3 regions of the Enterobacter sp. PL_is514 genome follow, and region 3 is predicted to be linked to each of the others. Evidence: riboswitches for the same ligand, from Rfam matches in the RefSeq annotation. Region 3 holds a riboswitch; each other region holds the start of a gene.
What was found. A riboswitch is a leader RNA that binds a small molecule or an ion and turns the genes downstream of it on or off. The one in region 3 is predicted to bind thiamine pyrophosphate.
Positions count from the first base shown of each region.

Region 1: it holds a riboswitch for thiamine pyrophosphate, as region 3 does, so the genes downstream of both, thiC (phosphomethylpyrimidine synthase ThiC) here and thiM (hydroxyethylthiazole kinase) in region 3, are expected to answer to the same signal.
Region 2: it holds a riboswitch for thiamine pyrophosphate, as region 3 does, so the genes downstream of both, thiB (thiamine ABC transporter substrate binding subunit) here and thiM (hydroxyethylthiazole kinase) in region 3, are expected to answer to the same signal.

Region 1 is NZ_JBVPGN010000020.1:2,047-12,118, reverse strand. It holds gene thiG (thiazole synthase) at 1-120, opposite strand, end outside; gene thiS (sulfur carrier protein ThiS) at 122-322, opposite strand; gene AC0TNG_RS00400 (HesA/MoeB/ThiF family protein) at 306-1,061, opposite strand; gene thiE (thiamine phosphate synthase) at 1,048-1,689, opposite strand; gene thiC (phosphomethylpyrimidine synthase ThiC) at 1,689-3,584, opposite strand; TPP riboswitch at 3,663-3,774, opposite strand; gene AC0TNG_RS00385 (Rsd/AlgQ family anti-sigma factor) at 3,829-4,326, opposite strand; gene nudC (NAD(+) diphosphatase) at 4,422-5,195, shown strand; gene hemE (uroporphyrinogen decarboxylase) at 5,234-6,298, shown strand; gene nfi (deoxyribonuclease V) at 6,308-6,979, shown strand; gene AC0TNG_RS00365 (YjaG family protein) at 7,021-7,611, shown strand; gene hupA (nucleoid-associated protein HU-alpha) at 7,798-8,070, shown strand; gene AC0TNG_RS00355 (DUF1481 domain-containing protein) at 8,082-8,774, shown strand; gene purD (phosphoribosylamine--glycine ligase) at 8,821-10,072, opposite strand, start outside.
Region 2 is NZ_JBVPGN010000033.1:152,499-162,570, reverse strand. It holds gene araD (L-ribulose-5-phosphate 4-epimerase) at 1-43, opposite strand, end outside; gene araA (L-arabinose isomerase) at 130-1,632, opposite strand; gene araB (ribulokinase) at 1,643-3,352, opposite strand; gene araC (arabinose operon transcriptional regulator AraC) at 3,690-4,535, shown strand; gene AC0TNG_RS13775 (DedA family protein) at 4,664-5,431, shown strand; gene thiQ (thiamine ABC transporter ATP-binding protein ThiQ) at 5,464-6,165, opposite strand; gene thiP (thiamine/thiamine pyrophosphate ABC transporter permease ThiP) at 6,149-7,759, opposite strand; gene thiB (thiamine ABC transporter substrate binding subunit) at 7,735-8,718, opposite strand; TPP riboswitch at 8,750-8,850, opposite strand; gene sgrR (HTH-type transcriptional regulator SgrR) at 8,887-10,072, opposite strand, start outside.
Region 3 is NZ_JBVPGN010000028.1:100,487-110,558, reverse strand. It holds gene yegS (lipid kinase YegS) at 1-594, shown strand, start outside; gene fbaB (class I fructose-bisphosphate aldolase) at 665-1,717, opposite strand; gene AC0TNG_RS06775 (nucleoside permease) at 1,968-3,245, shown strand; gene AC0TNG_RS06770 (ADP-ribosylglycohydrolase family protein) at 3,242-4,246, shown strand; gene AC0TNG_RS06765 (PfkB family carbohydrate kinase) at 4,243-5,196, shown strand; gene AC0TNG_RS06760 (GntR family transcriptional regulator) at 5,170-5,916, opposite strand; gene thiD (bifunctional hydroxymethylpyrimidine kinase/phosphomethylpyrimidine kinase) at 5,959-6,759, opposite strand; gene thiM (hydroxyethylthiazole kinase) at 6,756-7,526, opposite strand; TPP riboswitch at 7,562-7,658, opposite strand; gene AC0TNG_RS06745 (YadA C-terminal domain-containing protein) at 8,357-9,385, shown strand; partial or broken gene AC0TNG_RS06740 (hypothetical protein) at 10,022-10,072, shown strand, end outside.

The DNA.
Region 1 (10,072 bases), on a different contig from region 3:
CAGCGTCACCAGCTGGCTGCCGCTTTCGCGAATGGCATCCACCATCAGCTGCGGCGAGGCGAATTTTCCGGTTCCGGTAAACAGATGTGAATCAAAGACTTTATCGGCAATACGTAACATCTCAGCCCCCTGCGATAACCTGAAACAGCAGGATCTGGTCGCCGTCATTGACCTGCTGATGTTCCCACTGCTCGCGCGGCAGGATCTGTTGATTGAGCGCCAGCGCCGTTCCCGGTTTGAGCTGACGCAGCTTGTCGAGCAGTACCGCAACGGTGAGCCCGTCTTCGCATCTCATCGGCTCATCGTTAAACAGAATGCGCATCGCGGCCTCCACATACCGGGCAGCGGCTGGCGCGGCGTAACGCCAGCTGGCGCCAGCCGGCTGAGCGGGCATCAAACAGCCGCAGCGTATTGCGTTCCGTCTCCATGCCGCTGAGCAGCTTGATGGCTTCCAGCGCCTGCATGGTGCCCATTACGCCGACCACCGGACCCAGAATGCCCGCCGTCCGGCAGTTGCGCGCTGGCTCGGCATCATCCGGCCACAGACAGCGATAGCAGCCCTGCGTCCACGGTGGCGTCAGAACCATCATCTGCCCGCCGAACCCCACCGCGCTGGCGGTGATAAGCGGCGTATGATTTGCCACGCAGGCGGCGTTAATCGCCTGGCGCGTCGCCATGTTGTCGGTACAGTCCAGCACCACGTCGGCAAGGGCGACTTCACGGTGCAGGCTTTCACCGCTAAGACGCTCCTGTAAGGCAATCAGCTCGATATCCGGGTTAAGCTGGTTCAGCCGCTGCCGGGTGATTTTTGCTTTCGGCTGGTTGATATCCTCGGTGGTAAAGAGGATTTGTCGCTGTAGGTTGCTGAGGTGAACCTCGTCGTCGTCGGCCAGCACCAGCGTACCGATACCTGCACCTGCCAGATAAAGCGCGGCGGGCGCGCCTAATCCGCCCAGACCGACAATCAGCACCCGGCTGGCGAGCAGCTTTTGCTGCCCGTCGATGGCGATATCCTCCAGCAGGATCTGACGGCTGTAGCGCATAAAATCACGATCGTTCATCGTCAGCTCCTGCCAGCTGTAACAGCTGTTCGGTGGCGGACTGCCAGTCTGCAGCCTGGGTGATGGCGCTGACGACGGCGATGCTGCCGACGCCGGTCTCCAGCACCGCCGGGGCGCGTTCAAGGCTGATTCCGCCGATGGCGACGGTGGGGTAATCGGCAAGGCGTTTAACGTGACTCGCCAGCTGCGTCAGACCCTGCGGTGCGGAGGGCATCTGCTTGGTTTGCGTCGGGAAGACGTGGCCCAGCGCGATGTAAGAGGGACGGGCCGCCAGGGCCACGTCGATCTCCATGTCATCGTGCGTTGACACGCCAAGACGCAGCCCGGCTTCACGGATAGCGCTCAGATCCGTTGTTTCGAGGTCTTCCTGACCCAGATGCACGCCGTACGCCCGGTGCTTAACGGCCAGCCGCCAGTAATCGTTGATAAACAGGCGGGCGTTATACCGACGCCCCAGCGCGATGGCGGCAACCACATCGGCTTCCACCTCGTCATCGCGCTTATCCTTGATGCGCAGCTGGAGGGTGCGAACGCCTGCCTCCAGCAGTCGCTCTATCCACGCCACGCTGTCCACCACCGGATAGAGCCCTAAACGGTAGGGGACGGGTGGGAAATCGGGCTGGTACATTACGCCTCCTCTTTTTTGAGGTAGATTTCGCCGCCTTTGGCGCGGAAGGTTTCAGACATGTCCGCCATGCCCACTTCAATGGTTTGCGCGGCGGCGTAGTCACGCACTTCCTGGCTGATTTTCATCGAGCAGAATTTTGGCCCGCACATAGAGCAGAAGTGCGCGACTTTGCCTGATTCCTGCGGCAGGGTCTCGTCGTGATAGGCGCGAGCGGTGAACGGATCCAGCGCCAGGTTGAACTGGTCTTCCCAGCGGAATTCAAAGCGCGCCTTCGACATGGCGTTATCGCGGATTTGCGCCCCCGGGTGGCCTTTGGCCAGATCCGCCGCGTGGGCGGCAATTTTGTAGGTAATCAGCCCCTGCTTCACGTCCTCTTTGTTTGGCAGGCCGAGGTGCTCTTTCGGCGTCACGTAGCAGAGCATGGCGCAGCCGAACCAGCCGATCATCGCCGCGCCAATGCCTGACGTGAAGTGGTCGTAACCCGGCGCAATATCGGTGGTCAACGGTCCCAGGGTATAGAACGGGGCCTCATGGCAGTGCTCCAGCTCTTCGGTCATGTTGCGGCGGATCATCTGCATCGGCACATGTCCCGGACCCTCAATCATTACCTGCACGTCATACTCCCAGGCGATTTTAGTCAGCTCGCCCAGCGTGTGCAGCTCGGCAAACTGCGCTTCGTCGTTGGCGTCGCGGATGGAGCCCGGACGCAGGCCGTCGCCCAGCGACAGGGAGACGTCATAGGCGGCGCAGATTTCGCAGATCTCGCGGAAGTGTTCGTAGAGGAAGTTTTCCTGGTGATGGGAGAGGCACCACTTCGCCATGATGGAACCGCCGCGCGAGACGATGCCGGTCAGACGCTTCGCCGTCATCGGCACGTAGCGCAGCAGCACGCCCGCGTGAATGGTGAAGTAGTCCACGCCCTGCTCGGCCTGCTCCAGCAGCGTGTCGCGGAACGCTTCCCAGGTCAGGTCTTCGGCAATGCCGTTGACCTTCTCCAGCGCCTGATAAATCGGGACGGTGCCAATCGGTACCGGGCTGTTACGCAGGATCCATTCGCGGGTTTCGTGAATATAGCGGCCGGTGGAGAGATCCATTACCGTGTCCGCGCCCCAGCGCGTGGACCAGACCAGCTTTTCCACCTCTTCTTCGATGGAGGAGGTGACGGCCGAGTTACCGATGTTCGCGTTGACCTTCACCAGGAAGTTGCGGCCGATAATCATCGGCTCGGATTCCGGGTGGTTGATGTTGGCGGGGATAATCGCGCGCCCGGCGGCTACTTCGTCACGCACAAACTCCGGCGTGATGTTCTCCGGCAGGCGAGCGCCAAAGCCTTCACCCGGATGCTGATAGCGCAGCACTTCGCTACGGATGCGCTCGCGACCCATGTTTTCGCGGATGGCGATGAATTCCATTTCCGGCGTGACGATGCCCTGGCGCGCGTAGTGCAGCTGGGTCACGCATTTGCCCGCTTTAGCGCGTTTTGGCGTCAGCAGGCCGGTAAAGCGCAGCTCGTCCAGACCGTCGTCGGCGAGGCGCTCTTTGGTGTATGCAGAGCTGCGCACGCTCAGTTCCTCGCAGTCGTTGCGCGCATTAATCCACGGCTGGCGCAGCTTAGCCAGACCCTGCTGGACGTTGATGGCAACATCAGGGTCGCCGTACGGACCGGAGGTGTCATACACCGGCACGGCTTCGTTGTCTTCATACTGCGGGTTATCTTTGCTGCCGCCAATAAGCGTCGGGCTGAGCTGGATTTCGCGCATCGGGACGCGGATATCGGCCTGCGAGCCGGAAATGTAGATGCGTTTCGAGTTCGGGAAAGCGGTGCCTTCCAGGGTGTCGATGAAGTGTTGGGCCTGTGCGCGCTGTTCGCGGCGGGTCAGTTTTGCAGTAGACATAGCTCATTCCAAAAGTGAAGGACATGGCTTGTCAGACGACGGATGAAGCAAGAGAGGATCGCCCTCAGGCGATACAACAGCAGTGTGACTCTTGTTCCCTTCGCAGGTATTAGCCTGATCAGGTTCCGCGGATCCCGAATTAACGGTCTCAGCCCGCGCTTTCAGGCGCTGGGCACTCCGACAAGAAAAATCCCCCTCGTGAGAGGGGCGAATGGTTGTAAATTACTCGTTAACGGTGAAGAACTCAAGCAGGGCGCGCGACGTTCTCTTCGTTACTGATGTTCAAATCATTGTCCAGCACGAGGGCGATCAGCTTATCTTCCAGTGTGAATCGTTCTTCCAGCGCTTCACCGAGGTCGGATAGCGCCCGCTGGAACTCAAGATAGTTATCGTGATCGATGGCGTTCTCGAGCGCGGAATCATAGTAATCCATGATCTGCTGGGTGTTGGCTTCCAGCAGCGGATAGAGCTTGCTGGCTGCTAAATACGGTGTTGTCCCTTCCATTTCGCGGATAATGCGTTCATAAATATTGAAATGGCCGTCGGACAGATAGTCGACCAGGCCCTGACAAAAATCATCCAGCGCTTTTTCATTCAGTCGCATAAACGATTCTTTGCCAGGCTTAATGCCGACCAGATTGTAATAAGCCACGAGTAGATGCTTGCGCACATGTAGCCAGCGATCCACCAGTTTGTTACTTCCTCTAACGCGCTCAGTCAGGCTTTCCAGCTGGTTTAACATGGTCGACTCCGCAAAATGTAGGATTGAATCTGCTTATCCAGAATGTAACCACAATGCTAACAACATGTCAGTGAAGCGAAGGTAGTGCAATAGATATGGATCGTATTATTGAAAAATCAGATCTTGGTTGGTGGATCGTCAGTCACGAACAAAAATTATGGCTTCCTGCCGGGGAAATCCCCTATGGCGCAGCTGAGGCGTTCGATCTTGTTGGTCAGCCAGCGCTACAAATCGGCGAGTGGCAGGGTGAGCCCGTGTGGTTGATCCAACAGCCCCGCCGCCAGGATATGGGATCTGTGCGCCAGGTGCTGGATCAGGACGTGGGGCTGTTCCAGCTGGCGGGGCGCGGCGTGCAGCTGGCCGAGTTTTATCGCTCGCACAAATACTGTGGCTACTGCGGCCATACCATGCGTCCGAGCAAAACCGAATGGGCGATGCTCTGCAACCACTGCCGCGAACGCTACTATCCGCAGATTGCGCCGTGCATTATCGTCGCTATCCGCCGGGAGGATTCCATCCTGCTGGCGCAGCATACTCGTCATCGCAACGGCGTTCATACCGTGCTGGCCGGCTTCGTCGAGGTGGGCGAAACGCTGGAGCAGGCGGTGGCGCGCGAGGTGATGGAGGAGAGCGGGATCAAAGTGAAGAACCTGCGCTACGTCACCTCCCAGCCGTGGCCGTTCCCGCAGTCGCTGATGACGGCCTTTATGGCCGAATATGACAGCGGCGAGATCGTTATCGATCAGAAAGAGCTGCTGGATGCGAACTGGTATCGCTACGACGATTTACCGCTGTTACCTCCGCCGGGCACCGTGGCACGTCGGCTGATAGAAGATACCGTGGCGATGTGTCGGGCCGAGTATGAGTAGTGTTACACTGAGGCCATGACGCTTAAGGAACTGCAAAAATGACCGAACTGAAGAACGATCGTTATCTGCGTGCGCTGCTGCGCCAGCCCGTTGATGTCACCCCGGTGTGGATGATGCGCCAGGCGGGACGCTATCTGCCAGAGTACAAAGCCACGCGCGCGCAGGCGGGCGATTTTATGTCGCTGTGCAAAAACGCCGAGCTGGCCTGTGAAGTGACGCTCCAGCCGCTGCGCCGCTTCCCGCTGGATGCGGCGATCCTCTTCTCGGATATTCTGACCATTCCGGATGCCATGGGCCTTGGCCTGTACTTCGAAACCGGTGAAGGCCCGCGTTTCACCTCTCCGATCAAAAGCAAAGCCGACGTGGACAAGCTGCCGATCCCCGATCCGGAAGGCGAGCTGGGCTACGTGATGAACGCCGTACGCACCATTCGCCGCGAGCTGAAAGGTGAAGTGCCGCTGATTGGCTTCTCCGGCAGCCCGTGGACGCTGGCAACCTATATGGTGGAAGGAGGCAGCAGCAAAGCCTTCACCCTGATTAAAAAGATGATGTACGCCGAGCCGCTGGCCCTGCATGCGCTGCTCGACAAGCTGGCGAAGAGCGTCACCCTCTATCTGAACGCGCAGATTAAGGCGGGTGCGCAGTCGGTGATGATTTTCGATACCTGGGGCGGCGTGCTGACCGGGCGCGATTATCAGCAGTTCTCCCTGTATTACATGCACAAAATCGTAGACGGCCTGCTGCGTGAAAACGAAGGTCGCCGCGTGCCGGTGACGCTGTTCACTAAAGGTGGCGGTCAGTGGCTGGAAGCCATGGCGGCAACCGGCTGCGACGCGCTGGGGCTTGACTGGACCACTGATATTGCCGATGCGCGCCGCCGCGTGGGCGACAAAGTGGCGCTGCAGGGCAATATGGACCCGTCCATGCTCTATGCGCCGCCAGCCCGCATTGAAGAAGAAGTGTCGACTATACTGTCTGGTTTCGGCCAGGGGGAAGGCCACGTCTTTAACCTCGGCCACGGTATTCATCAGGATGTGCCGCCAGAGCACGCAGGCGTATTTGTGGAGGCGGTGCATCGGCTTTCTGCCCAGTATCACAAGTAAGGAGTCGTTATGGATCTCGCGTCGCTACGCGCTCAACAAATCGAACTGGCCTCATCGGTGATCCGCGAGGATCGTCTGGATAAGGATCCTCCGCAGTACATTGGCGGAGCAGACGTCGGGTTCGAGCAGGGTGGGGAAGTGACGCGAGCGGCGATGGTGGTACTGAAATACCCTTCGCTTGAGCTGGTGGAGTACAAGGTCGCGCGTATCGCGACCACCATGCCGTATATCCCGGGCTTTCTCTCCTTCCGCGAATATCCCGCGCTGCTGGCAGCGTGGGAGCAGCTCTCGCAAAAACCTGACCTGCTGTTTGTCGATGGGCATGGGATCTCACACCCGCGCCGTTTAGGCGTTGCCAGCCACTTTGGGCTGCTGGTGGATGTGCCGACCATTGGCGTTGCCAAGAAACGCCTGTGCGGCGCGTTTGAGCCACTCTCCGCCGAGCCGGGCGCGCTGGCACCGCTTATCCATAAAGGCGAGCAGCTGGCGTGGGTCTGGCGCAGCAAGACTCGCTGTAATCCGCTGTTCATCGCCACCGGCCATCGGGTGAGCATGGACAGCGCTCTGGCGTGGGTACAGCGCTGCATGAACGGCTACCGCTTACCGGAGCCGACGCGCTGGGCTGACGCGGTGGCCTCTTCGCGTCCGGCTTTTGTTCGTTGGCAGGAAATTCAGCGTTGATTCAGGTAAACTGCGCCTAATTTTCGATTCGAGAGATCATCATGCTACAAAACCCGATTCACCTGCGCCTTGAAAAGCTGGAAAGCTGGCAGCACGTCACCTTTATGGCTTGCCTGTGCGAGCGCATGTATCCCAACTATGCCGCGTTCTGTAAGCAGACGGGCTTTGGTGATGGCCATATCTACCGCCGCATTCTGGATCTGATCTGGGAAACGCTGACGGTGAAAGACGCGAAGGTGAATTTCGACTCTCAGCTCGAAAAGCTGGAAGAGGCGATTCCGGTGGCGGATGATTTTGACCTGTACGGTGTCTACCCGGCGATTGATGCCTGCGTGGCGTTAAGCGAACTGCTTCACTCCCGTCTGAGCGGTGAAACGCTGGAGCACGCTATTGAAGTCAGTAAGGCCTCTATCACTACCGTGGCGATGCTGGAAATGACCCAGGAAGGTCGCGAAATGACCGATGAAGAACTGCGTGCAAACCCGGCCGTTGAGCAAGAATGGGACATTCAGTGGGAAATTTTCCGCCTGCTGGCAGAGTGTGAAGAACGCGATATTGAACTGTTAAAAGGGCTGCGTGCGGACTTACGTGAGGCCGGTGAGAGTAATATTGGTATAATTTTTAACCAATGAGATAAGAAAACTTGAGATAACGCCCGTTTTGTCGCTCCTCGACTCTTCCCTTTCGCCCCTTGTCTGGTCTACATTTGGGGGGCGAAAAAAAGTGGCTATCGGTGCGTGTATGCAGGAGAGTGCTTTTTTGGCATTTTCGTCGCACTCGATGCTTAGCAAGCGATAAACACATTGAAAGGATAACTTATGAACAAGACTCAACTGATTGATGTAATTGCGGACAAGGCTGATCTGTCTAAAGTGCAGGCTAAAGCTGCTCTGGAATCTACCCTGGCTGCTATTACTGAGTCTCTGAAAGAAGGCGATGCTGTACAACTGGTTGGTTTCGGTACCTTCAAAGTGAACCACCGCGCTGAGCGTACTGGCCGCAACCCGCAGACCGGTAAAGAAATCAAAATCGCCGCAGCGAACGTGCCGGCATTTGTTTCTGGTAAAGCACTGAAAGACGCAGTTAAGTAAGACGCGTGGCAGTGAACAGTTTTAGCGAAGGGGCGGCAACGCCCCTTTTGTCTTTCTGGCGCGGAACGCTCGCGCTGGCAGGCATGCTGCTGCTGTCCGCCTGCAGCCACGACACCTCCCTGCCGCCGTTTACCGCCAGCGGCTACGCGGACAACCAGGGTGCAGTCAGGATCTGGCGCAAAGATTCCGGCGGCGAAGTGCATCTGCTTTCTGCCTTTAGCCCGTGGCATAACGGCAATACGTCGACGGCGGAATATCGCTGGCAGGGAGATGACCTGTCGCTGATTGAACTGAACGTCTACAGCAAGACCCCCGAACACGTGAAAGTGCGTTTTGACGACCATGGCGAGCTGAGCTTTATGCAGCGCGAAGTCAGTGGTCAAAAACAGCAGCTTTCCAGCGATCAAATCGCCCTCTACCGTTATCGTGCCGAACAAATTCGCCAGACCAGCGATGCGCTTCGTCTGGGACGCGTTGTGCTGCGCCAGGGGCGCTGGCATAACGACGGGACGGTAACCACCTGCGAAGGGCAAACGGTCAAGCCTGAGCTTGAATCCTGGGCGACCGAACACATTCAACGCCGTCAGCGTCATTCCTCAATGGAAGTGAGTGTGGCGTGGCTGGAAGCGCCGGAAGGCTCTCAGCTGCTGCTGGTGGCGAACGAAGACTTCTGTACCTGGCAGCCGACAGAGAAGAGTTTTTGAGGTAAATCCCCTCTCCCTTGAGGGAGAGGGTGAGGGCGAGGAGGAATTACTCCCCCTGCTCGCGCGCAATCGCGCGATAGCCGATATCCTGACGGCTAAAGCTACCGTTCCAGTGAATATCCGCCATCAGCGCATAGGCGCGCTTCTGCGCTTCTGCCACGGTATGACCCAGCGCGGTCGCACACAGCACGCGTCCGCCGTTGGTCAGAACGCGATCGTCTTCAGCCAGCTTCGTACCGGCATGGAACACCTTCGCACCGTCAATCTCTTCCAGCGGCAGACCGTGGATCTCATCCCCGGTGTTGTAATTACCCGGATAACCACCCGCAGCAATCACCACACCCAGAGATGCACGCTCGTCCCACTCTGACGTTTTCTCGTCCAGCTTGCCTTCGCAGGCTGCCAGACACAGATCCACCAGATCGGATTTCATGCGCAGCATGATGGGCTGCGTTTCCGGATCGCCAAAGCGGCAGTTGAATTCGATGACCTTAGGGTTACCCTGCTTGTCGATCATCAGGCCCGCGTAGAGGAAACCGGTGTAGGTGTTACCTTCAGCCGCCATCCCTTTCACGGTTGGCCAGATGACGCGATCCATGGTGCGTTGATGAACTTCGTCAGTCACGACCGGAGCAGGGGAGTAGGCGCCCATCCCGCCGGTATTAGGACCCGTGTCGCCATTACCCACACGCTTGTGGTCCTGGCTGGTGGCCATCGGCAGAACGTGCTCGCCGTCGACCATCACGATAAAGCTGGCTTCTTCACCGTCGAGGAACTCTTCAATCACGATACGGTGGCCCGCATCGCCGAAAGCGTTACCTGCCAGCATGTCCTGAACCGCGGCTTCGGCTTCTTCGAGCGTCATCGCGACGATCACGCCTTTACCGGCGGCCAGACCGTCGGCCTTGATAACAATCGGCGCGCCCTTCTCACGTAAGTAGGCCAGAGCAGGCTCCACTTCAGTGAAATTCTGATATTCCGCCGTCGGGATATTATGACGCGCGAGGAAATCTTTGGTGAAGGCTTTGGAGCCTTCCAGCTGCGCGGCCCCTTGTGTTGGCCCGAAGATTGTCAGGCCCGCCGCGCGGAACGCGTCAACGACGCCAATCACCAGCGGCGCTTCCGGGCCGACAATGGTCAGGTCGATTTTCTCGCTCTGGGCAAAACTCAGCAGCGCCGGAATGTCGGTTACGCCGATAGCCACGTTCTGCAGCGCGGGTTCCAGTGCGGTACCGGCGTTGCCCGGTGCCACGAAGACCGTTTTCACCAGCGGAGACTGCGCCGCTTTCCACGCCAGC
Region 2 (10,072 bases), on a different contig from region 3:
CCAGGTTGGCTTCGAGCACCTGACGTTTGAGATCGTCTAACATAGTTGTCTCCTGCCGGATGGCGCTTCGCTTATCCGGCCTACGAAACCGTAGGCCCGGTAAACGCAGTGCCTCCGGGCATTCAGGGCTTAGCGTTTTGAACCGTAATAGACTTCATTCCAGCGCAGCGCGTCTTTGAAGGCGGGCAGGCGGGTATCGTTATCAATCACGGTAAGCTCGATGTCGTGCAGCTCGGCGAACTGACGCATATCGTTCAGATCCAGCGCGTGGCTGAACACCGTATGGTGCGCGCCGCCGGCCAGGATCCAGGTCTCTGAGGCGGTTGGCAGGTCAGGCTGCGCTTTCCACAGGGCGTTGGCGACCGGCAGTTTCGGCAGAGAATGTGGGGTTTCAACCGCATCGACGCAGTTCACCAGCAGGCGGAAACGATCGCCGAGGTCGATCAGGCTGGCGTTGATGGCCGGGCCCGTGCGGGTGTTGAAGATCAGACGCGCCGGATCGGCTTTACCGCCGATGCCGAGGTACTGCACGTCGAGGATCGGTTTTTCCTCTACCGCGATGGAAGGACACACTTCCAGCATGTGCGAGCCGAGCACCAGGTCATTGCCGTTTTCGAAGTGGTAGGTGTAGTCCTCCATAAAGGAGGTGCCGCCCTGCAGACCGGTCGACATCACCTTCATGATGCGAAGCAGAGCGGCAGTTTTCCAGTCGCCTTCGCCCGCAAAGCCGTAGCCCTGCTGCATCAGACGCTGTACCGCCAGACCCGGCAGCTGTTTCAGGCCGTGGAGATCTTCAAAGGTGGTGGTAAAAGCGTGGAAGCCGCCCTGTTCCAGGAAGCGCTTCATGCCCAGCTCGATGCGCGCCGCGTCCAGCACGTTCTGGCGCTTGTCGCCGTTAATTTGTGCCGCAGGCGTCAGGCGGTAGCTGCTTTCGTATTCGTCCACCAGCGCGCTCACGTCGCCGTCGCTGATTTCATTCACCACCTGCACCAGGTCGCCCACGGCCCAGGTATTCACGGAGAAGCCGAACTTGATCTGCGCGGCCACTTTGTCGCCGTCGGTGACCGCCACTTCACGCATGTTGTCCCCGAAACGTACCACTTTCAGGTGGCGGGTGTCCTGTTTAGAGACCGCCTGACGCATCCAGGAGCCGATACGCTGTTGCGCCTTGCCATCCTGCCAGTGGCCGGTGACCACCGCGTGCTGCTGACGCATACGCGCGCCGATGAAGCCGAACTCGCGGCCGCCGTGCGCGGTCTGGTTCAGGTTCATAAAGTCCATGTCGATGCTGTCCCACGGCAGGGAGGCGTTGAACTGGGTATGGAACTGCAGCAGCGGTTTGTTGAGGATAGACAGGCCGTTGATCCACATTTTTGCGGGTGAGAAGGTGTGCAGCCACACCACCAGGCCGGCGCATTTATCGTCGTAGTTGGCGTCGCGGCAGATGTGGGTAATTTCATCCGGCGTCGTGCCCAGCGGTTTCAGCACCAGTTTGCACGGCAGTTTGGCTTCCGCGTTCAGCGCGTTAACGACGTGCTCCGCATGTTTCGTCACCTGCTGCAGCGCTTCCGGTCCGTACAGATGCTGGCTGCCAATTACAAACCACACTTCATAATTATTAAAAATGGTCATCATCGTGTCCTTAATGGGTCAGGGTTGCCGTAGTGTCCGCGGTGCTTTTGGCCGGGGCGGCGACAGGGAGATAGTGAAGTTCGGCGCTTTTTGCCCACTGCTGGTAGCGCTGATAAAGCTGTTCAAAGCGTTGTGCCTGCTGGGCTCGCGGCTGAAGGGTGTTTTCGACGGCGCTCGCCATATGCTGCTGCGCGGTCGGAATGTCGGCGTGGACACCAGCGGCTACGGCGGCGAAAATCGCCGCGCCCAGCGCGCAGCACTGATCGGAGGCCACAATCTGCAGCGGACGGTTCAGCACGTCGCAGCAGGCCTGCATGATCACCGGGTTTTTACGGGCGATGCCGCCCAGCGCCATCACGTTGTTCACGTCGATGCCCTGCTCGGTGAAGCACTCCATAATGGCGCGGGCACCAAAGGCGGTGGCGGCAATCAGTCCGCCGAACAGCGCAGGCGCGTCGGTCGCCAGGTTGAGATCCGCGATCACCCCTTTCAGACGCTGGTTGGCAAACGGCGTGCGGCGGCCGTTAAACCAGTCCAGCACCACCGGCAAATGTTCGAGAGACGGATTTTTGGCCCAGGCTTCGGTGAGCTGCGGCAGAAGCTGCTTTTTGCTCTCTGCTATCTGGGTTTTCAGTTCAGGATGCACCGCCGCCAGCCGATCCAGCGGCCAGCCCAGCACGCGGCCAAACCAGGCGTAGATATCGCCAAACGCGGACTGACCGGCCTCCAGACCGATGAAGTCCGGCACCACGCTGCCGTCAACCTGGCCGCAGATGCCTTTCACCGCGCGGTCGCCGACGGTGGCTTTATCCGCCGTCAGGATGTCGCAGGTGGAGGTCCCGATGACTTTGACCAGCGTGTTTGGCTGCGCGCCCGCGCCCACGGCGCCCATATGGCAGTCAAACGCGCCGCCGGAGATCGCCACCTTTTGCGGCAGACCGAGACGCGTCGCCCACTCCTCACAGAGGGTGCCGACGGGAATATCGGCGGTAAAGGTGTCGGTAAACAGCGGGTATGTCAGGCTCTTGTTGATGATCGGGTCGAGCTCATCGAAGAACGCGGCCGGAGGCAGGCCGCCCCAGCTTTCATGCCACAGGGATTTATGCCCGGCGCTGCAGCGACCGCGGCGGATATCCTGTGGACGCGTGGTGCCGGAGAGCAGGGCAGGCACCCAGTCGCATAGCTCAACCCATGACGCTGCAGCCTGCGCAACGGTTGCGTCGGCACGGGTGACGTGGAGGATCTTGGCCCAGAACCATTCGCTGGAATAAATTCCGCCGATGTAGCGCGAGTAGTCCGTTTTGCCCGGCTGATGGCACAGGCGGGTAATGGCTTCGGCCTCTTCCACGGCGGTATGGTCTTTCCACAGCACGAACATGGCGTTCGGGTTGTCGGCAAACTCAGGACGCAGCGCCAGCACGCGGCCTTCGGCATCCACAGGGGCCGGCGTGGAGCCGGTGCTGTCGACGCCAATGCCGACAATCTCAGCCCGCTGGGTGTCCGACAGTTCAGCCAGGACGGTTTTGATCGCCGCTTCCATCGACTCAATGTAGTCACGCGGGTGGTGGCGGAACTGGTTGTTTGGCGCATCGCAGTAGCGCCCCTCTTGCCAGCGCGGGTACCACTCAACGCTGGTTGCTATCTCCTGGCCGGACGTACAGTCCACTGCCAGCGCGCGAACCGAATCGCTGCCAAAATCGAGGCCAATCGCAATTGCCATGGTGTTGCTCCATCGAAAAAAGAGGTATGGAAGAACATTAGAGACTGGGGACAAAAGTCGTCAGGCAGGATCCGCTAATCTTATGGACTAAATTGCTGTTACAACGGAAAGTGTGACGCCGTGCAAATATTCAATGTGGACATTTCTGCCGCACTTATAGACACTTTTGTTACTGCTTATCTGCCTGCTCAGGCGGAGAAATCAGGGGGAAAGGCTGAAACATGGCGGACGTAAAAGCGGCGTGATGCTTTTTGGATCTTTTCGCGGGCCATTTTTAAGCTGCTTTTAATGATATGGACAATTGGTTTCCTTCAGGACCCTTGGGAGAACTGAATCTATGGCCGAAACGCAAAACGATCCCCTGCTGCCGGGATACTCGTTTAACGCGCACCTTGTGGCGGGACTGACCCCTATCGAGGCTGAGGGATATCTCGACTTTTACGTCGACCGACCGCTTGGGATGAAAGGATATATCCTCAACCTGACCGTGCGAGGGGAAGGGATCATCAAGAACGGTGACCAGCAGTTTGTCTGCCGTCCCGGCGATATCCTGCTGTTCCCGCCGGGGGAGATCCACCACTATGGCCGTCATCCGGATGCCAAAGAGTGGTATCACCAGTGGGTCTATTTCCGTCCGCGCGCCTACTGGCAGGAGTGGCTTTCCTGGCCGGCTATTTTTGCGCACACCGGTTTTTATCGCCCGGATGAGGTTCATCTGGCGCAGTTTCGCGAGCTTTTTGCGCAGATTATCGAGGCGGGACAGGCCGGTGGTCGTTACGCTGAACTGCTGGCGATTAACCTGCTCGAACAGCTGCTGCTACGCCGCATGGAAGCGATTAACGAGTCGCTTAATCCCCCGCTGGATAACCGCGTGCGCGACGCCTGCCAGTACATCAGCGACCACCTTGCTGACAGCCAGTTTGATATCGCCAGCGTTGCCCAGCACGTCTGCCTTTCGCCGTCGCGTCTGTCGCATCTGTTTCGCCAGCAGCTGGGCGTCAGCGTGTTGAGCTGGCGCGAGGACCAGCGGATCAGCCAGGCGAAGCTGCTGCTCAGCACCACCCGGATGCCCATCGCCACCGTGGGGCGCAACGTGGGCTTTGAGGATCAGCTCTATTTCTCCCGGGTATTTAAAAAATGTACCGGTGCCAGCCCGAGTGAATTCCGCGCGGGATGTGAATAAACGGTAAAAAAAGATAAACAAACAGGTGAATGCGGGAAGCAACCTGTAAACTATTCAGACAATTGTTGCCTTGACGCGGTGCGGGGCGCTAAGCAGAATCGCTGATTCGTTTTCTGACCGGAATAGTTATGCAGGCATTGCTGGAACATTTTATTACCCAGTCCGTTATGTACTCACTCATCGCCGTGGCGCTGGTGGCGTTTCTGGAGTCGCTGGCGCTGGTTGGGCTGATCCTGCCCGGCACCGTGATGATGGCGGGGCTTGGCGCGCTGATCGGCAGCGGTGAGGTCAATTTCTGGCAGGCGTGGCTGGCCGGGATTATCGGCTGCCTGCTGGGCGACTGGATCTCCTTCTGGCTGGGCTGGCGCTTTAAGAAGCCGCTGCACCGCTGGTCGTTTATGAAAAAGAACAAAGCCTTGTTGGATAAGACCGAGCATGCGCTGCACCAGCACAGCATGTTCACCATCCTCGTCGGCCGCTTCGTTGGGCCAACGCGTCCGCTGGTGCCGATGGTGGCGGGGATGCTGGATCTGCCCGTCGCGAAATTCGTGGTGCCGAACATTATCGGCTGTGTCTTCTGGCCGCCGTTCTACTTCCTGCCGGGGATCCTCGCGGGTGCTGCCATTGATATTCCTGACGGTATGCAAAGCGGTGAGTTTAAGTGGCTGCTGCTGGGCACGGCTGTGCTACTGTGGCTGGCGGCATGGCTCTGCTGGCGGCTGTGGCGCAGCGGGAAAGCGAATATCGATCGCCTGACGCGCTACCTCCCGCGTACTCGCCTGCTCTGGCTTGCCCCACTGACGCTGGGCGTGGCGGTGGTGGCCCTGGTGGCGCTGATTCGTCACCCGCTGATGCCGGTGTACGGTGAGATTTTATTGAAAGTGGTCAGTCGTTAAGGACTATTTCCCTCTCCCTGTGGGAGAGGGCATCAGACCGCGCGAATGCCCAACAGTGAAGACGCCCCCGCTTGACCACTGAGCAGCTCTTCCGTCTTCCCATCCCACGCAATTCGCCCTTCAGCAACGACCACCGATCGCGGCGCAATCCGTGCGGCATCCTCAATACTGTGCGAAACCATCAGCATCGTCAGCCGCTGGCGCTGACAGACCTCCTGCACCAGGGCCAGCATCTCCTGACGCAGCGCGGGATCGAGCGCCGAGAACGGCTCATCCAGCAGCAGTATCGGCTGTTCGCGCACCAGACAACGTGCCAGCGCCACGCGCTGACGCTGGCCGCCGGAGAGCTCGCCCGGCAGCCTGTCGATAAAACCGGTGATCCCCATCTGTGCGGCAATGATCTCCAGCTTATGGCGCTGGTCATCGTTCAGCCTTAGTCCTGGGTGCATTCCCAGCGCGATGTTTTGCCGCACCGTCAGGTGGGTAAAAAGGTTGTTTTCCTGAAACAGCATTGAGACAGGACGTTTTGCGGGCGGCGTGTGGGTATGATCCCGGTTATCTATGACGATCGAGCCGCTTGCCGGCTGCAGAAAACCCGCAACCAGATTAAGCAGCGTGCTTTTTCCTGCGCCGCTTGGGCCAAGCACGGCGATCATCTCTCCCTGGCGCACGGAGAGCGTGAAGCGCATCGGCAGATGCTGATAAAGCCAGGTTACATCAGTCAGTTTTAACATCACGCCCCGGAAGTTTCTCGATAACGGTAAATAAGGCAAAGCACAGCAGCAGCAGTAACAGCGCGGTGACCGCGCCGTCCTGACTGCGGTAAGAGCCGATTTGCTGATAGAGCCAGTAGGGCAGCGTGCGGAAATCGTCATTGCCGAACAGCGCCACGACCCCAAAGTCTCCAATAGAGAGCACGCAGGCAAACGCCAGCGCCTGTGCCAGCGGACGTTTTAGCGCGCGCAGTTCGACCACCTTCAGCCGCTGCCAGCCCTGCATGCCCAGCGACTGGCACAGCAAACTGTAGCGGCTGTTGACGTCGCGCATCGGGTTTTCCAGCACCTTGAGCGCATAAGGGATGGCCATTAAGGCGTTGGTAAAGATCACGATGCCGTCGGCGCTTTCCGGCAGGCCGATGGTGCTGTTGAACAGCAAAAAGAAGCCCGTCGCCAGCACGATCCCCGGCATCGCCAGAATCAGCATGCCCGTCAGCTCCAGCATTTGTCCGGCTTTTTGCGCCTGGCGGGCGTAAAGCTCACGGCTGCTCCACAGCAGCATCATGGTCAGGATGACGCACAGTAATCCGGCAGCCAGCGCGATACGCAGCGAGGTCCAGGTGGCTTGCCAGAGGACGGGCTGTTGCAGGACAGACAGGAGATTGAGGTTCAGTCCGTCAACGATAACGGCCAGCAGCGGCGGCAACAGAAGCAGGAGTGCCAGCCCGATCAGGATAAAATCGCTGACGCGGCTGTGCAGGCTGTCCTGCGGATCGCGCCAGCCGGTTATTTGGTGACTGCCTGCAGGAATGGCTTTACTCAGCCGCTGGCTCAACAGGACCAGGGCAAGGCAGCATGTCATCTGGACTATCGCCAGCAGCGCGGCGCGACCGGGATCGTAGTCGTAACTCAGCGCCTGGTAAATCGCCAGCTCAATGGTGGTGGCCTGCGGCCCGCCGCCGAGCGACAGCACGGTGGCAAAGCTGGCAAAGCAGAGCATGAAGATTAATGCCGCCACGGGCGGGATCTGGCGGCGCAGCCACGGCCATTCGACAAAGCGGAAGAACGACGCGCCGCGCATGCCGAGCTGGGCGGCAACCTGACGCTGTTCGCCGGGAATGTTCTCCAGCGCCTGCAAGAAGAGGCGCGTTGCCATCGGCATATTGAAAAAGACGTGCGCGAGCAGAATGCCCTTCAGCCCGTAGGGGGAGAAGGTCCACTCCAGCCCTGAAAGCGCAAAGAGCGAGGCCAGCCAGCCCTGGCGACCGTAAACGCTCAAAATGCCGAATACCGCCACCAGCACGGGCAGGATCAGCGTCATGGCGCACAGGCGCAGCAGGGCCTGCCTGCCGGGGAAACGCCGCCGATACAGGGCGCGCGCCAGAAAAATGGCCGGGATCACCGACAGCAGGGCAGAAAGAAACGCCTGCCAGAAGGAGAACTGGATCACGTGCCAGAGGTAACTGTCGTGCCAGAGGGCGAGCAGATCGCTCTCTGGCGCGTTGAACCACAGTGCAAGAAAAGCCCCCAGGCTGACCGCCACCATCAGCAGGGCGGCGAGCAGACCGGGGATTAACCAGCCGGGAATCAACGGCTGACGGCGCGTTGCCATTCACTTACCCATGCGGCACGCTGCGCGGCGACCTGCTGCGGCGTAAACTCCAGCGAGGTTGTTGGTTTGGTCAGCTGCTCAAAACCTGCTGGCAGCGCAACGCCAGTGACCGGATACATCCAGTTGCCTGCGGGAATCGCATTCTGGAATGCCGGTGAAACCATAAATTTCAGGAACTTCTCGGCCAGCTCCGGCTGTTTGCTGGCGGCGGTACGCGCGGCCACTTCCACCTGCAGGTAGTGCCCTTCAGCGAAATTAGCCGCAGCGTAGTTGTCTTTCTTCTCGGCGATAATGTGGTATGCCGGGGAGGTGGTGTAGCTCAGCACCAGGTCGCTTTCGCCTTTCAGGAACAGGCCATAGGCTTCGCTCCAGCCTTTGGTCACGGTGACGGTTTTGGCGGCCAGCTTCTGCCACGCTTCCGGTGCTTTATCCCCGTAGACCTTTTGCATCCACAGCAGCAGGCCCAGCCCCGGCGTGCTGGTACGCGGATCTTCATAAATCACGCGCCATTTCTGGTCACTTTCCACCAGTTCTTTCAGGCTCTTCGGCGGGTTTTTCAGCTTATTTTTGTCATAAACAAAAGCAAAGTAGCCGTAATCGAACGGCACAAAGGTGTCGTTCTTCCAGCCGCCAGGCACGTTAACGGCATCGGCCGCGACGCCGCTTTTGGCAAACAGTTTGGTTTGCGAGGCGGCGTCCAGCAGGTTGTTATCCAGCCCGAGCACCACGTCGGCCTTGCTGTTTTTCCCTTCCATGCGCAGGCGATTGAGCAGCGAAACGCCATCTTCCAGCGCGACGAACTTCAGCTCGCAGTTGCAGTCGGCTTCAAAGGCTTTTTTGACTACCGGGCCAGGGCCCCAGTCGGCAGAGAAGGAGTCATAGGTGTAGACCGTCAGGACGGGCTTCGCAAAAGCAGGCAGCGCAAACAGCGCCAGCAGGGGGAGAACTTTTTTTAACACTTTGCACCTCAAAGTTGAGTGGCAAAGGATTTTGAGCGACAGCCTCAAATCCCTTCGCCGGCGTTATCCGGATCAGGTTCGACGGGTATTATCTCAGCGCACATCAGTGATGCAGCACCCCGTTGAGAACGGCGCTATTGTAATGATTTGGTGAATATTACGAAAGCGTTATGGCTCCGGCGGTGCAAACCAGGCGGATTTAAAATCAAACCAGCCCAGGGTATTCATCCGCAGGCCGCGCATGCTGCGCTGGCCCTGGATCATCAGCCAGTGGTGGATCAACGGGACGATGGTCTGTTCGGCCAGTAGCTGCTGGCACCACACGGCAAGATTCATCTCGCCCGCGCGCCACTGGGCGGCATCCTGCTGCCAGTCACGGTCGATGCAGTGCTGGATCAGCGGGACTTCATACAGGTGCGAGAAGAGCGAGAAATCGAGCGGCAGGGTGAAGTTGGCGCTGTTAAGCCAGATATCACTGGTGATATCCCCCTGGTGCCATTCGTCATAGTCAACTTCCCTGACCTCCAGCGTTACTCCTTCGGCTGCCAGTAGTCGGGTCATGATCCTCGCGATAAAACGATGCTCCACGTGCTCGCGGTAGTAGGTCAAGGTGATGGACTCCAGCCCTGCGGGCTTGTCGCAGTGCGACGGGCGGGCGTGGTGCCAGCGCGGAAGCAGGCCGTACGCCGGGAACCAGTATGTCTGGTACTGCGCTTCCGCATGGTAGATCAGATTGGCAGGGGACAACACGTGGCTGATCCACTTGCGGACGGCCTGGTTTGCCCCGCGGTGGGTGCGGCGATCAAAGAGGAGATAGTAGCATCCCTCCTCCAGGCGACTCTCCACGGCTTTTTCTCCCGTGGTGGGGCCTTCAAGCGTCAGCCCGCAGCTCAGGTCTTCATTGAGATCCGGCAATACCCACACGTTGACTTCGTCGATCAGCGCCCGATAGCCAAAGTAGTCATCGAACGCGCGGATTTTCAGCTGGTTGCTGTTATTGCGGGACACGGAGTAGGGCCCGGTGCCAATCGGCAGGCTGGCAAAATTGTTCATCGATTCCCACTCGCCGGGCAAAATCATCGACGGCACGTAGCCCAGCAGCCAGGGAAGCCACTTATCCTGCTGCGACAGCTCGATGTCCAGCGTCCAGGCCGTGGGGGAGTGGATACGCGAAATATGCGAGTAGAGCGGCAGCCTTCGGACGCGTTCCAGAGAGGCGATGACGTCGTGCATCTCCAGCTCGCGACCATGGTGAAAGTGAATGCCGGGGCGTAAAAAGAAGCGCCAGTGAAGCGGAGAAAGTTGCTGCCAGTGGTGCGCGATATCCGCTTCCAGTTCCCCGTTTTCCTCATTT
Region 3 (10,072 bases):
GCCGGGATCCCGGAGGAGTTAGAGAAGGCGCTTCAGCTGGCGATCCTCGGCAAGGCCACCGCTGTGGATATTGCGCAGGTGAATGATAAAACCTGTTTTATCAATATGGCGACGGGCGGGTTTGGCACGCGCATCACCAGCGAAACACCGGAAAAGCTGAAGGCGGCGCTGGGCGGCGTGTCGTACCTGATCCACGGCCTGATGCGCATGGACACCCTCAAGCCTGACCGCTGCGAAATTCGCGGCGAGGATTTTCAGTGGCAGGGTGACGCGCTGGTCATTGGCATTGGAAATGGTCGACAGGCAGGCGGCGGGCAGCAGCTGTGCCCGGAGGCGCTGATCAATGACGGTCAGCTACAGCTGCGGATTTTCACGGGCGACGGCCTGCTGCCCGCGCTGTTTACCACGCTGACGCAGCCGGAAGAGAGTCCGAATATCATTGACGGGAAATCCGCATGGTTTGAGGTCAATGCCCCGCACGGGATGACGTTTAACCTCGACGGAGAGCCGCTAAGCGGAACACAGTTCCGCATTGAGGTGTTGCCCGGCGCGCTGCAGTGTCGGCTGCCGCCGGACTGTGTGCTTTTGCGCTGATGTTTCACACGGTGCGCGATGATGCCCTCACCCCCCCCCCCTCTCCCACAGGGAGAGGGAGATGGAGGCGTCAGGCAATCGTGACTTTACTGTCCAGATAGACGTCCTGTACCGCATTGATCAGCTTCACGCCGTCGGCCATCGATTTCTTAAACGCCTTACGGCCAAGGATCAGCCCCATGCCGCCCGCGCGTTTGTTGATAACCGCCGTACGCACCGCGTCTGACAGGTCGGTATCACCGCCCGCCGCCCCGCCGGAGTTGATCAGCCCCGCGCGACCCATGTAGCAGTTCGCCAGCTGGTAGCGCACCAGATCGATCGGGTTATCGCTGGTCAGCTTGCTGTATACGCGGTCATCGGTATAGCCAAAGTTCACCGCTTTGTATCCGCCGTTATTCTCGGCCATTTTCTGCTTCACAATATCCGCGCCGATGGTCGCCGCCAGGTGGTTCGCCTGCCCGGTCAGGTCGGCCGACACGTGGTAATCCACGCCGTCTTTCTTGAACGCATTGTTGCGCAGATACGCCCACAGTACGGTGACCATGCCCAGCTCGTGCGCGCGTTCAAAGGCCGCGGAGATCTCTTCAATCTGACGACGAGACTGCTCAGAACCGAAATAGATGGTCGCCCCTACCGCCACCGCTCCCATATTGAACGCCTGCTCGACGCTGGCGTAGAGGGTCTGGTCATATTCGGTAGGGTAGCTCAGAGTTTCGTTGTGGTTCAGCTTCACAAGGAACGGAATGCGGTGGGCATAGCGACGCGAAACCGAAGCCAGCACGCCGTAGGTGGAGGCTACACAGTTACAGCCCGCTTCAATCGCCAGCTCAACAATGTTCTTCGGATCGAAGTAGAGCGGATTCGCCGCGAAAGAGGCGCCCGCCGAGTGCTCAACGCCCTGGTCTACCGGCAGAATAGAGAGATACCCGGTGCCGCCGAGCCGCCCGGTGTTGTAGAGCGTCTGCATATTTCGCAGGACCGCAGGCGGACGGTTGTTATCGATCATCACGCGATCAACGTAGTCATGACCAGGCAGATACAGCTGGTCGGCTGGAATGGTCATACAACGATGCTGTAAAAGGCTGTCGGCGTCTTTGCCAAGCAACTGCGCAATATCAGTCATGTGATACTCCCGTAAGTCCGACGTCGTGTCGGTGTGTGTTTATCCAGTCCCATCTTTTATGGGCAGACTAAGCCTGGTACCGACTTAACAGATTTTCCACCCTTTGCATTTTTTTTCAGCACAATCTGCTGGCTCGATTCGTGTACAACAAAACTGTTACATTGATCAAACAATCGCCGCAAAGGTATTTAAAAGGTATTATTAAGTGGTATGTTAAAGGCGTACCCTCTCTGACATGCAGGATTAAAAAATGAAAACGAAAGTCCAACTGTCATTCATGATGTTTGTTGAATGGTTTATCTGGGGCGCGTGGTTTGTACCGCTGTGGCTGTGGCTGAGCAAAAGCGGTTTTACCGCCGGGGAAATTGGCTGGTCTTACGCCTGTACAGCCATTGCCGCTATCCTCTCACCGATTCTGGTCGGCTCGCTGACGGACCGCTTCTTCGCCGCACAGAAAGTGCTGGCGGTACTGATGTTCGCCGGCGCCATTCTGATGTACTTCGCCGCACAGCAAACCCAGTTCAGCACCTTCTTCCCGCTGCTGCTGGTTTACTCCCTGACCTATATGCCGACCATCGCGCTGACCAACAGCATTGCCTTCGCCAACGTGGATGACGTCGAGGCCGATTTCCCGCGTATCCGCGTGATGGGCACCATCGGCTGGATCGCCTCCGGGCTGGCGTGCGGATTCCTGCCGCAGATGCTGGGCTACAGCGATATTTCCGATACCAATATTCCGCTGCTGATGACCGCAGCCAGCTCAGCCCTGCTCGGCGTGTTTGCCCTGTTCCTGCCGAACACCCCGCCGAAGAGCACCGGCAAGCTGGACTTCAAGGTGATGCTGGGGCTGGACGCGCTGATCCTGCTGCGCGACAAAAACTTCCTGGTGTTCTTCTTCTGCTCGTTCCTGTTCGCTATGCCGCTGGCCTTCTACTATATCTTCGCTAACGGCTATCTCACCGAAGTGGGGATGAAAAACGCCACCGGCTGGATGACGCTCGGCCAGTTCTCTGAAATCTTCTTTATGCTGGCGCTGCCGTTCTTTACCAAACGCTTTGGTATTAAGAAGGTCTTACTGCTGGGTCTGATCACGGCCGCTATCCGCTACGGATTCTTCGTTTACGGCGGTGCGGAACAGTACTTTACCTACGCCCTGCTGTTCCTTGGCATTCTGCTGCACGGCGTGAGCTACGACTTCTACTACGTTACCGCGTATATCTACGTGGATAAAAAAGCGCCGGTGCACATGCGCACCGCCGCGCAGGGCCTGATTACGCTGTGCTGCCAGGGCTTTGGTAGCCTGCTGGGTTACCGCCTGGGCGGCGTGATGATGGAAAAAATGTTCGCATACAAAGAGCCGGTGAATGGGCTGACCTTCAACTGGGCCGGAATGTGGGCGTTTGGTGCAATCATGATTGCCGTGATTGCCGTGCTGTTTATGCTGTTTTTCCGCGAATCGGATAAAGAGATCACCGCAATTGAGGTGGTTGATGGCGATGCCGCGCTGACACAAGGGGAAGTTAAATGAAACAAGAACGTGTTCTCGGGGCCCTTTACGGGCAGGCGTTAGGGGATGCGATGGGCATGCCGTCGGAGCTGTGGCCGAGAAAGCGCGTCAAGGCCCACTTTGGCTGGATCGACCGCTTTTTACCCGGCCCGGCAGAGAATAATGCGGCCTGCTATTTCAAACAGGCAGAGTTCACCGACGATACCTCAATGGCACTGTGCCTGGCGGACGCGATCGTCGAGTGCGACGGGGAGATTAACCCGGACGTTATCGGCAAGCATATTCTGCGCTGGGCGCTCGACTTCGACGCGTTCAATAAGAACGTGCTCGGCCCGACCTCCAAAATCGCGCTTAACGCGATTCGCGACGGGAAACCGGTTAGCGAACTGGAAAACAACGGCGTGACCAACGGGGCGGCGATGCGCGCCTCCCCGCTGGGCTGCCTGCTTCCGGCCACGCGTCTGGAACACTTTGTTGAGCAGGTGGCGCAGGCCTCCAGCCCGACCCATAAATCCGATCTCGCCATTGCCGGCGCGGTGGTGATTGCCTGGGCTATTTCGCGCGCCGTCGACGGCGAAAGCTGGCAGAACATCGTCGATGCCCTGCCGGGTATTGCCCGATATGCGCAGGAGGCGAAAACCACCACCTTCAGCGCGTCGCTGGCGGCGCGTATTGAGCTGGCGCTTAAGACCGTGCGGGAAGCCAACGGGATTGAGTCCGCCAGCGAGCAGGTGTACCAGCTCGTGGGGGCCGGAACCAGCACCATTGAGTCCGTTCCGGCAGCTATTGCGATGGTCGAACTGGCGGGAACCGACCCGAACCGCTGCGCCATTTTATGCGCCAATCTGGGCGGCGATACCGACACCATTGGCGCGATGGCGACGGCCATCTGCGGTGCGCTCCACGGCGTGCAGGCGATTGACCCGGCGCTCAAAGCTGAACTCGACGCCGTCAACCGGCTCGATTTCGGCCACTATTGCGAGAAACTGCTGCACTTCAGGGAGCAAAGGGAGGGCGTATGAATGCATTTGCCCAACGTCTCGACAATCTGCACGCCACGCGCCCGGTGACGGTGCTGGGCGCAGCGGTGATTGACGTCATCGCCGACGCCTACGCCCTACCCTGGCGCGGGTGCGATATCGAGCTCAAACAGCAGGGGGTGAATATCGGCGGCTGCGCGCTGAACATTGCCATCGCCCTGAAACGGCTCGGCATTACGGCGCAAAACGCCCTGCCCGTCGGCCATGGCGTGTGGGCGGACATCATTCGCAACGCCATGGCGAAGCAGGATCTGCACAGCGCCATCGAGGCCGAAACCGGCGATAACGGCTGGTGCCTCGCGCTGGTGGAGCCAGACGGTGAGCGCACCTTTATGTCCTTTAGCGGCGTGGAGAACCAGTGGCAGCAGCGCTGGCTTGATGTGCTTAATATCCCGTCGAACAGCCTGGTCTATTTGTCCGGCTATCAGCTGGCATCGCCCAGCGGCGAGCTGCTGACACGCTGGCTGGAGAGGTTGCCGGACGTGACGGCCTTTATCGATTTCGGTCCCCGCATCGCGGATATTCCCGACGCGCTGATGGCGCGAATTATGGCCTGCAGGCCGATTGTGTCGCTTAATCGTCAGGAAGCGGAGATCGCAGCCGAGCGACTGGGTGTTGCGGCTGAAGATCTGGGTGCGGAGTGGCCGCTGCGTTTCGGTGCTGCGCTGATTGTGCGGCATGATAAAGACGGCGCCACGTGGTATGACGGTAAGACCTCGGGCGTTGTTCCGGCGTTCCCGGCGACGGTTGTGGACACCATTGGCGCTGGCGACAGCCACGCGGGCGGCACGCTTGCCGGGCTGGCGGCGGGATGGTTACTGGCAGATGCCGTTCTGCTGGGGAATGCCGTGGCGTCCTGGGTAGTCAGCCACCGAGGCGGAGACTGCGCCCCGACTCGCGACGAATTACTCCTCGCACACAAAGACGTATAGATCGCTGCGACAGTAGCTGATGCTGTACTCAATCGGCCGGTGCTGCTGGTCAAGCGCGACCTGCTTGATCACCAGCACCGGTATTTTTTCGTCCATCTTAATGTGCGCCTGAAACTCGCTGTCCGGCATGCGGGCGCTCACCCTTGAGCGGGTGCGCTGCGGGAAGATATTCTGGCTGCGGAAGTAGTCGTAGAGCGAAATGCCAATCGCATCCGGGTCGGGAATTAACCCGACCGGGACCCAGGACTCTTCAATGGACACCGCATCGTCATCCACATAGCGAATGCGCTTGAGCAAAAAGACCTCGCTGTCCGGGGAGATCGACAGGTGGTCCGCCACCTCTTCCGGGCACTTCACCACCCGCTTGTTGACCCATAGCGTATTGGGCTTTTGACCGCGAAGCACCACCTGCTGGGAAAAGCCGCGCGCCTCTTTAAGCGAATATTCAAAGATGTTGTTGATTTGCGTGCCATAGCCACGGGAACGCGTCACCACGCCCTCTTCCTCCAGCGCCTGCATCGCTTTTCGCACGGTAATGCGCGACACCCCGGTTAACTGGCTCAGATCGCGCTCGCCGGGCAAAATATTCCCGTGCTCCAGCACCCCGCTGCGCACCGCATTTTTTACCGTTTCGGCAAACTTCAGGTACAGCGGCGTGTTATCGGGCGCGGCGATCCGTTCATTCAGTTGAGCGATTAACCGGGTATGCGCTTGTTCCATCTCTGTTTTCTCAGGCGTGATGTATTCTGCCAGTATACTGGCTTACCACCATGCATGAAAATGGTGTACCGGCCCAATACCGTGACCGACTTCCAGAGTATCGGCTTTTGCCAGCGCCGCCGAGAGCCAGGCTTTCGCTTCGCGCACCGTTTCGGCCCAGCCTTCATGCCGGGGACGCAGCGCCGCCAGCGCGGCCGAGAGCGTACAGCCCGTGCCGTGGGTATTTTTGGTCTGCACGCGCGGCGCGGTAAAGCGCACTTCGCCGTCGCGGGTGAAAAGCCAGTCCGGGCTTTCCGCGTCATCCAGATGCCCGCCCTTCATCAGCACCGCACCGCAGCCCATTGCCAGCAGCGCGTTCCCCTGCGCTTTCATCTCGCGTTCCGTTTGCGCATGCGATGTGCCTAACAGCGCGGCGGCTTCTGGCAGATTGGGCGTAATGAGCGCCACATGCGGCAGCAGCTTTTTACGCAGGGTTTCCACGGCAGAGGCGGAGAGCAGCGGGTCACCGCTTTTTGCCAGCATGACGGTATCCAGCACTACGTTTTGCACCGCATAACGCTTAAGCCGCTCAGCCACAGCTTCAACAATGTCCGTCTCGGCCAGCATGCCGATTTTAGTGGTATCAATGCGCACGTCGCTGAATACCGAATCCAGCTGTGAGGCAACAAAATCCGGCTCAATACGGTAGACCGACTGCACACCGCGCGTGTTTTGCGCCACCAGCGCGGTAATGACCGAGCAGCCGTACGCACCAAGGGCAGAGAAGGTTTTCAGGTCAGCCTGGATGCCCGCGCCGCCGCTGGGATCGGTGCCGGCAATGGTCAGGGCATTAATCCGCTTCATGCTTGCTCCTCCAGCGTGTAGAGCGCGTCGAGGAACGCGCTGGCAAAACTGCCCGGGCCACGCGACTGCGCAACGGCCACCGTTCCAGCCCGCTTCATCCATCCGCAGGCAGCAGCGATATTATCCAGCCGGTCGCCCGGCAGCGAGCAGCTCGCCGCGACGACGGCGGAGAGAGCGCACCCGGTGCCGACCACGCGTGTCATCAGCGGGTCACCGCCGGTTACCGTTCGGGTGCGTTGTCCGTCAGTGATGTAATCCACCTCACCGGTGACGACCACAACGGCATTGGTCTGGCGGGCCAGCGCCTGAGCAGCGGGCACCGCGCTGGCGGCGGTATCGGTCGTATCGACGCCGCGCCCGCCTGCGCTCATTCCGGCAAGAGCAAGGATTTCTGAGGCATTGCCGCGAATGGCAGCCGGTTTAAGGGCGAGAATTTGATGGCAAAAACGGGTACGGAACGCGATCGCGCCAACGGCAACCGGGTCCAGCGTCCAGGGTTTGCCTGCCGCCACCGCGCTTTCTATTGCCCGACGCATCGACTGGGCGCGCGGCGCGGTCAGCGTGCCAACGTTAACCAGCAGCGCATCGGCTATCGCGGCAAACTGTTCGGCCTCCTCGGCCTCAATCACCATCGCCGGAGATGCGCCAAGCGCCAACAAAACGTTGGCCGTAAAGGTCTGTACGACATCGTTGGTCATACAATGGGTCAGCGGAGAACGGGTACGGAAGTGATGTAAAACGTGTAAATCGAGCAGGTCAGGCTGCATGGGTTCGCTCCTGCCTTGCGTGAAGAAGCGATGACCGGGAAGGCATCTGACTTCCCTACGCTGGCATTATCCAGATCAGGTGTTGCGGGTATTTCTCAGCCCATCAGTGATGGGGCACCCCGAGTCATGAAGATTAAATCTCTATACTTTTTTCCAGATTAGGGGAAGTTGCTCGCTGACGCAAGCGTGCCCTTGCGGTTGTCGCTTCTTCATTGGGATGTCCTCATGTGACTTATTAAGGCACTCCTAACATCGCGGCGTATTCATCAACTGGGAGGAGGTCATATTGTCGTCAGAATTCTGCAAGAGTTTTTAGGCTCTATATTAATGAATATTACAAAACAGCCATATTTAGTGCCGATTATTATCAAATGATTAACATTTCATTTATCACTAAAAATCTGGCTTGAGTATAAGAATTTTTAATCCCTTCAATGTGACTTTTAGAAGACAGAAAACCTTATTTCACTCGAAACACAAAGTGTTCATTAAGTCATACACTTAATTTAGACATTTGCATCTATTTCAATAGTTTAAACACTGAGTCATAGTTAACAATTCAAACTATAAGGCAATGTATATATTGAAGAAAGTCTTCTTACACCACCCCTGGACACTGTTGCATTTAGTGCTTTACGTGATCCAGATCAACATTGACTTATGTGCAATCCTGGATAGTTAATTCATCTTATAAAAAAAGAATTGCGCGAGAATTAACCTAATTTAGTACAGACTAATAGCAGGGTTAATCTCCATATCAGTTAGAAAGCTAAGCGTTTGCAAAAGCTTTTGACAATGAATTTAATCCTTATTTATTAGTGAGATATAAAATGAAACGTTCTATTCTGGCTGTTTTCGTGTTTGGTGCTGTATTCGCTGGTTCTATCAATGCTTCTCACGCTGTAGATTTTGCAAGTGATAACTCCGGCTCTACTCAATGGGCGCAAGGTGCGCAAAATAACATTGATACGCTTAATCTTGATGTTGACGATCTCAAGCAAGCTAACCGCCTTCAAGATGATGCAATTCAGACACAACATGATTTCAACAATACGCAGCAAGGCGAAATCATGCAAAACCGATCAGACATTAGCGGTTTGCAAGGTCAAGTTAATGGCTTGAATGTTCAATTAACACAATCTGTAGTAGATGAATCAAGCGCCCGTAGTTCTGCTGATGCTGCTTTAGGCGCTCAAATCCAGACAAATAGCAATGCTATTACAGCTATCCAGACTCAAGCCGCAAGCGGTGCATTTAATGGTAAAGATGGGGTAGATGGTAAAGATGGTGCTACAGGGGCGCAAGGCTTACAGGGTGTGCAAGGTGTAGCAGGTGCTAACGGTGCTGATGGTAAAGATGGGCGCGATGGTGTTGATGGTAAGAATGGCGTTGATGGGAAAGATGGTAGCAATGGTAAAGATGGTGTTACCACCACCATTAACAAAGTGCAAGTAGACACGGCTACACAAACTAAAGTAGCTGCTAACTCTGCAGCTATCGCTTCCACCTCTAGCCAGGCTGCTAGCGTAGCTCAAGATCTGCAAGCTGCAAAGCAGACTATGCAAGCTATGAATAACAATACTAACCAGCAATTTAAATCATTGCGCGATGAAGTAGATAATAATAAGAAGCAAGCTAACGCTGGTATCTCTGGAGCTATGGCTATGGCTGGCTTGCCTCAAGTGCAAACTAATCAGCGTGTAATGTTCTCTGCTGGTGGTGCTACTTACAACGGTGAAAGCGCTTTAGCGGTTGGTGGCTCAGTTAACTTTAATTCTCACGTTATCGCTAAAGTGAGTTTCTCTGATGATACCGCTAATAACATGGGTGCTTCTGTTGGTGTAGGTATCGGTTTTTAAGTAAACGATAAAGCCCCCAAGTGAACTCAATATACATATACCCCATAAAGGGGTTTCGACAAGCATAACCGCCGATTTTTGTATTGTTGATGTTTATAAATTCTTTACAGGTGATGCAAGTTATGGTTTATCGTTAGCCTGACAAACTAAGTATTTAACAGTTTTAAAACGGCCTCGTTTGTTTATCAAATATGAGATCAAACCAACAATACAGAAGTGCTAGTATATACCATGATGCATTGATACTTTTTTATAGTGAAGGCGTTTAATTTCCTGAGAAAGAACAATCAGAATGGTTCCTTAGGGTGAAATAGTGATGATAGCCATGATTAAACTAATTATATGCTCTGCTTTAGTATCGTTAGCTTTAGTAGCTACTGGCGTATTTATAGGTATTACTTACAGCCGTACCATATTAAACATAGCTTATAGCTGTGATAACAGCTAGACAGACGTTACTACGGGTTATGCAAGTTTCTGTCTACGGAGTGTATTTATATAGATTTTTGTTCCTTCAGATGTTTTTCTTAAACAGGAGACAGGGATAGATCTATCACTTTGACGGCGCATTGCTAATACAATGCTGCTTATATTATTTTTTGTTGTTGTGATATACGAAAGGCAGAATTTAGGATTATGAAAAAAATGTTATTAGCTGTTCTGGTTATTGCATCTCTTCCTGCTCAT